DNA from 2 places in the Buttiauxella cochleicola genome. Region 1 is predicted to be linked to the other one. Evidence: predicted binding sites of a transcription regulator. Region 1 holds the regulator's gene; the other holds the start of a gene.
What was found. The regulator PurR, encoded in region 1, represses purine synthesis genes. The targets are predictions, from matches to a motif close to CANGCAAACGTTTGCNTG.

Region 1 (3,187 bases):
CACATTAACTGGGCAAACGCAAAGCCCGCAAGGAACAGGCTCAGGCTCGCACTGACGGCGGAGGCATCGGTCTGTAAATCTTGCTGAATGGCAGCGAAAGCAGGCAGATACATGTCTGTGGCAAGGAAGCCCAGAACACTTAATCCAGCCAGCCAGATAAGAAATCCTTTTGATGGTTGCATAATTTTCTCTTGTTTTATCTTGCAGGTTGATCGCTGCAAGAGTGTACGGAGTGCAAATAGGCTTGTGAAACGCTAATATTTGTAGGTTGCGTTCAAAAAATTTGTGAGCAGAGAAATGTGGTCAGAATATTCGCTGGAAGTGATAGATGCGGTAGCGCGCAATGGCAGCTTCAGTGGTGCAGCACAAGAGTTGCACCGCGTTCCGTCAGCTATCAGCTATACGGTACGGCAACTGGAAGATTGGTTAGCGGTTCCGTTATTCGAACGTCGCCATCGTGATGTTGAATTAACCCCCGCTGGCGTCTTTTTCCTGAAAGAAGGCCGTTCTGTTATCAAAAAAATGATGACGACACGGCAGCAGTGTCAACAGATCGCAAATGGATGGCGCGGGCACCTGGCGATTGCAGTCGATAACATCGTTAAACCTGAACGAACACGTCAGTTAGTGTTGGATTTTTATCGTCATTTTCCGGATATCGAACTGCGTATCTTCCAGGAAGTGTTTAACGGCGTGTGGGATGCGCTGGCTGATGGGCGAGTTGAAGTCGCGATTGGTGCGACACAAGCTATTCCCGTCGGGGGGCGTTATGCGTTCCGCGATATGGGGACGTTGAGTTGGCGCTGTGTGGTGTCATCAAATCACCCGCTGGCACAGCAGGGCGGAACCTTAAGTGATGATGATCTACGGGCCTGGCCGTCGTTAGTACTGGAAGATACTTCCCGCTCGCTACCGAAGCGCATTACCTGGCTTTTGGATAATCAGCGTCGAGTTGTGGTTCCAGACTGGGAATCTGGCTCTGATTGTCTTAGCGCGGGTTTATGTATTGGTATGGTGCCGCTGCATATAGCAAAGCCGTGGTTAGCTTCGGGGCAGTGGAGTGAGCTGACGCTCGATAACCCATTCCCGGACGCGGCATGTTGCCTGACATGGCGGCAAAATGATGCTTCGCCAGCTTTGGCCTGGTTGTTGGAGTATTTGGGGGATAGTGAGACGATGAATCAGGAGTGGTTGCAGGAGCCTGCTTAGGCAGGCTCCATTGACTGTTTTTAGCGACGATAATCGCGGAATGGACCATCTGCCACTGAACGGCGTTCAATTAAGCGTGGATGTACTTCAATCGACTGCGACTCTTCGCGTTTATTGACGATTCTATCCAGCAGCATATTGAATGCTGTTTCACCCAGTGAATCCTTCGGCTGATGAATGGTGGTCAATGCCGGTGAGAAGTAACGCGCGTTACGCACGTTGTCGTAGCCGATAATGGAAATATCTTGCGGCACGCGTAAACCCATTTCATCAGCAGCACAAATTGCGCCCATCGCCATAATGTCACCGCCGCAGAATATCGCGGTAGGGCGATGGGACTGCCCAATTATCTGCTGCATGGCGCGGTAGCCTGACTCAGGTTCAAAGTCACCCTGCACAATCCAGTTCTCAGGAATAGCGATACCAGCCTCTTCCAGCGCTTTCATAAAACCAGCATGGCGGCCGCCACCGGTATTACGTTCCATTTGACCGGGAATTGCACCAATTTCGCGGTGACCACGCTCAATCAAATAACGGCCAGCCAGATAGCCACCGTGGAAGGCATTATCGACAACGGAGTCGGTGAAATCCGCGCGGGCTTCGCCCCAGTCCATCACAACCATTGGGATGTGACGATACTCTTCAAGCATAGTCAGTAATGATTCCGGGTATTCAGAACACATCACCAACAGCCCATCGACGCGTTTTTGCGCCATCATGGATAAATAGGCGCGCTGTTTTTCGAAATTATTGTGCGCATTACCCAAAATCAGGGTGTAGCCTTTTTCAAAGCAGCTATTTTCGACAGCTTCGATTATCTCGGCAAAATAGGGTGCTTCGCTAGAAGTGGCTAGCAAACCAATCGTTTTGGTGTGATTAACTTTCAAGCTACGTGCGACGGCGCTAGGCGAATAATGCAATTGTTTAATTGCTGCCCAGACCGCATTGCGTGTTTCTTCCGCCACAAAACGGGTCTTGTTAATCACATGTGATACGGTTGTAGTGGAAACGTTTGCGAGCTTCGCTACGTCCTTGATTGTCGCCATTAAATTTCACTCCGGGCCATATCGTAAACCCCTGATAACCAATGTGTTAAACGTTTGCGTACGCTAACTCCTGAGGCAACGTTAAGGTTGCAGGTATGCCGGGATTGCGACATAAAACGGGAGGAGGGCGTTGAATAGATGGTACGCAACAAATTAGCGTGGGATTTTGGCCTATCCTGGAGAAAAGTGAAAGAGGGAAAAGCGATATCAGGTTAAAACCAGGGGGATTTTTATGTCTGATTGTGGGAAAATCAATCCGACACACCGATTGTAGGGTAATAAAAGGAGTTTGCTAATGAGTACCGATCTGAAATTTTCAATCATGACCACGGTTGTTGTTTTGGCTCTGATTGTGTGTGGCGCGTTAACCGCCGTACTGCATTGATACATCGCTCTGATTAAAATGGGCCGCAATCGCGGCCCATATCTTTTTGGTTTTATGCTGCCAGATTCTTAGCAACAAACTCCCAGTTCACCAACGCCCAGAAATGCTCAAGATAGCCAGCACGAGCATTGCGGTAGTCGATGTAGTACGCATGTTCCCACACATCCACAGTCAATAACGGTGTTGCCGCTGTTGTTAATGGGGTACCCGCGTTTGAGGTAGAGACAATCGCCAGAGCGCCATCTTCTTGTTTGACAAGCCAGGTCCAGCCAGCGCCAAAGTTTTTAATAGCCGCATCAGTGAACTGCTGTTTAAACTCAGCAAAGCTCCCAAACGACTTATTAATGGCTTCCAGAAGCTCCCCAGTTGGTTCACCGCCTGCATTTGGTGCCAGGCAATTCCAATAGAAGGTGTGGTTCCAAACCTGAGCTGCGTTGTTAAACACGCCACCTTCGGAAGTACGAACGATCTCTTCGAGAGTTTTACCTTCAAACGCGGTGCCCTTAACCAGATTGTTCAGGTTAGTGACATAGGTTTGATGGTGTTT
Region 2 (3,187 bases), on a different contig from region 1:
ATTCCTGAAGTGTTTTCCCTCACCCAAAAAGATGAGGGGATAAAAGATTTATTCGTCTTCTAACAGAGCTTCGTACGCGGTTGCATCCAGCAAACCATCCAGTTCGGACTCGTCGCTAGCTTTGATCTTGAAGATCCAGCCCGCCGCGTATGGCTCGCTGTTGATTAGCTCAGGCGAGTCGCTCAGCTCGGTGTTGACTGCGATGATCTCGCCGCTGATTGGCGCGTAAATATCGGAAGCCGCTTTTACAGATTCGGCAACGGCGCAATCATCACCAGTGCTGACTGTTGCGCCCACTTCTGGCAGGTCGACAAACACCATATCGCCCAGCAGCTCTTGCGCGTGCTCGGTGATACCAATGGTGTAAGTACCATCAGCTTCTTTACGCAGCCACTCGTGTTCTTTGCTGTATTTCAATTCGTTCGGCACATTGCTCATTGTTTTTCTCCTGATTTCAAATTCACTGCGCGACAGCTTTACCGCCGCGAACAAAAATTGGTTTGGTTACTTTGACCGGCATTTCTCGGTTGCGGATTTGAACAATGGCGGTTTCGCCGATGCCCGCAGGAACGCGTGCCAGAGCAATGCTGTAACCTAACGTCGGCGAGAAGGTCCCGCTGGTGATAACGCCTTCACGAATGTTGCCTGATTCATCAGTAAAACGAACAGGCAGCTCATTACGTAATACGCCTTTTTCCGTCATGATCAAACCAACGAGCTGGTCAGTGCCTTTCTCACGCTGGCTCTCCAGGGCTTCACGGCCTATAAAATCACGGTCTTCAGGCTGCCAGGCGATAGTCCAACCCATATTCGCGGCCAATGGAGAAACACTCTCATCCATTTCCTGGCTATACAGGTTCATACCGGACTCCAGACGCAGCGTGTCACGTGCACCAAGGCCGCAAGGTTTCACGCCAATCTCGACAAGCTGTGCCCAAAACTCGGCAGCTTTTTCGTTTGGCATAGCAATTTCATAGCCCGCTTCACCGGTATAACCGGTGGTCGCAATAAACAGATCGCCCGCCTGAACACCGAAGAATGGCTTCATACCTGCAACCGCTTTGCGTTGTTCTTCAGTAAATAGCTGCGCGGCTTTTGCCTGAGCATTTGGACCCTGAACGGCAATCAGCGACAGGTCATCACGCACGGTGACTTCAACCGCGAACGGTTCGGCGTGTTGATTAATCCAGGCCAGATCTTTTTCACGGGTGGCAGAGTTCACCACCAGGCGGAAGAAGTCTTCGGTCTGGAAATAGATAATCAGGTCATCGATAACACCGCCGGAAGCGTTGAGCATGGCGGTGTAGAGGGCTTTACCAGGCTGGGTCAGTTTGGCTACGTCGTTTGCGACGAGATAACGCAGGAATTCGCGGGTACGGCTGCCTTTCAGGTCAACGATGGTCATGTGGGAGACATCAAACATCCCTGCATCGTTGCGCACCGCATGGTGCTCATCAATCTGCGAGCCATAGTGCAATGGCATCATCCAGCCGTGGAAGTCCACCATGCGCGCACCGCAGAGATTATGCTGTTCAAACAAAGGGGTCTTTTGAGTCATTTTTTCCTCTTTAACCATCTGGTTGAAAAGCGCATTTCGCTTTTCTTTTCTTCAGACGAAACCCAGCACCGCCATCGATCCCGAGGGCGACGCAAACGTTACCTTTTGTCTGAAGTTACCATTGAATGAGGGAGTAAACCATAAGGCTAAAACCGTTATAGCATTAGCTTATGACCAAAATAGAAAGCGCAGCATGCAGAGTATTCGACTGGAAAAATGCGAGACACCGCGCATAAATAAGAAGTGTTTTAGTCATAATTTAGCGTTAGCTAACATTTACGACCATTTCAGAAACAAATTCACTACATCGCTAAAAACGTGGGATGAGAAAAAGTAATCCGAAATAATAGGTGAGATTAGAATTTTTCAAATGAGGAGGGTGTTTCCCTTTCCAATAAAAGGAAAGGGAAATGTGACGTAGTTATCTTAACCAATTCGGTAAATCGTGTAGGCCCATCGCCTGCTTAACAAGTTGCGGTTTTACACCCGGAAGCGTATCCGCCAGTTTCAGACCGATATCGCGCAGCAGTTTCTTCGCCGGATTGCTTCCAGCAAACAGATCGCGGAAACCCTGCATACTGGCAAGCATCATCGCGGCACTATGTTTACGGCTACGCTCGTAGCGACGCAGATACAAATACTGCCCGATGTCTTTGCCCTGGCGATGCAAACGACGCACTTCATCAATCAGTTCAGCGGCATCCATAAACCCAAGATTCACACCCTGCCCGGCTAACGGATGAATGGTGTGTGCCGCATCGCCGACCAGCGCCAGACGGTGAGCCGCAAAATTGCGCGCGTAACGGCCTGTCAGCGGGAACATCTGGCGTTCGCTTTCAACACTGCACAAACCAAGGCGCATATTGAATGCTACGGACAGCGCCTGGTTAAATTCTTCATCGCTTGCCTGTTGCAAACGTTCAGCTTCCAGCGGCGGCAATGACCAGACAATTGAACATAAATGCGGGTCACTTAATGGCAGGAAGGCCAAAATCCCTTCGCCATGAAACACCTGACGAGCCACTGCTTCATGGGGTTCGGCGGTACGGATGGTGGCAACCAAAGCATGATGGCGATAATCCCAAAAAGTGAGCGGGATATCGGCCTGGTTGCGCAGCCAGGAGTTGGCACCATCAGCCCCGACGACCAAACGCGCGGTGAGCATTGCGCCGTCTGTCAGCGTTATGAACGCCTCGTTTTCACCCCACGCAACCTGTTGTAATTCGGCAGGAGCCATTAGGGTGACATCACTGCACTGCTCAGCTCGTTGCCACAATGCATGATGAATTACCGAGTTTTCGATAATGTGGCCAAGATGGCTGAAACCAAAGGATTTATCGTCAAAAGCGATATGCCCGAAGCTGTCTTGATCCCACACTTCCATGCCGTGATAGCAACTGGCACGTTGGGCAACAATTTTTGGCCATGCACCAAGATGAGTGAGCAATTTTTCGCTGGCAGCATTGATGGCTGAAACACGCAAAGCGGGTGCAGATTCAGGTGCTAGCGGCTTTGGGAGATGGTTCTCCAGCACCGCAACACCCAAACCACTGCCTTGCAAGCCACAGGCAACCGCCAGCCCAACCATGCCACCACCAACAATCGCCACATCAACGCTTTGCAAATTGA

Region 2: a site for PurR is predicted at 1,647-1,664, ahead of gcvT (glycine cleavage system aminomethyltransferase GcvT). Genes of this name have one in related genera too.

The regions. Positions count from the first base shown of each region.
Region 1 is NZ_JAJSOU010000001.1:180,641-183,827, forward strand. It holds gene punC (purine nucleoside transporter PunC) at 1-182, opposite strand, end outside; gene punR (DNA-binding transcriptional activator PunR) at 298-1,209, shown strand; gene purR (HTH-type transcriptional repressor PurR) at 1,230-2,255, opposite strand; gene cydH (cytochrome bd-I oxidase subunit CydH) at 2,551-2,640, shown strand; gene sodB (superoxide dismutase [Fe]) at 2,693-3,187, opposite strand, start outside.
Region 2 is NZ_JAJSOU010000005.1:44,097-47,283, forward strand. It holds gene gcvH (glycine cleavage system protein GcvH) at 49-438, opposite strand; gene gcvT (glycine cleavage system aminomethyltransferase GcvT) at 461-1,558, opposite strand; gene ubiI (FAD-dependent 2-octaprenylphenol hydroxylase) at 1,980-3,182, opposite strand.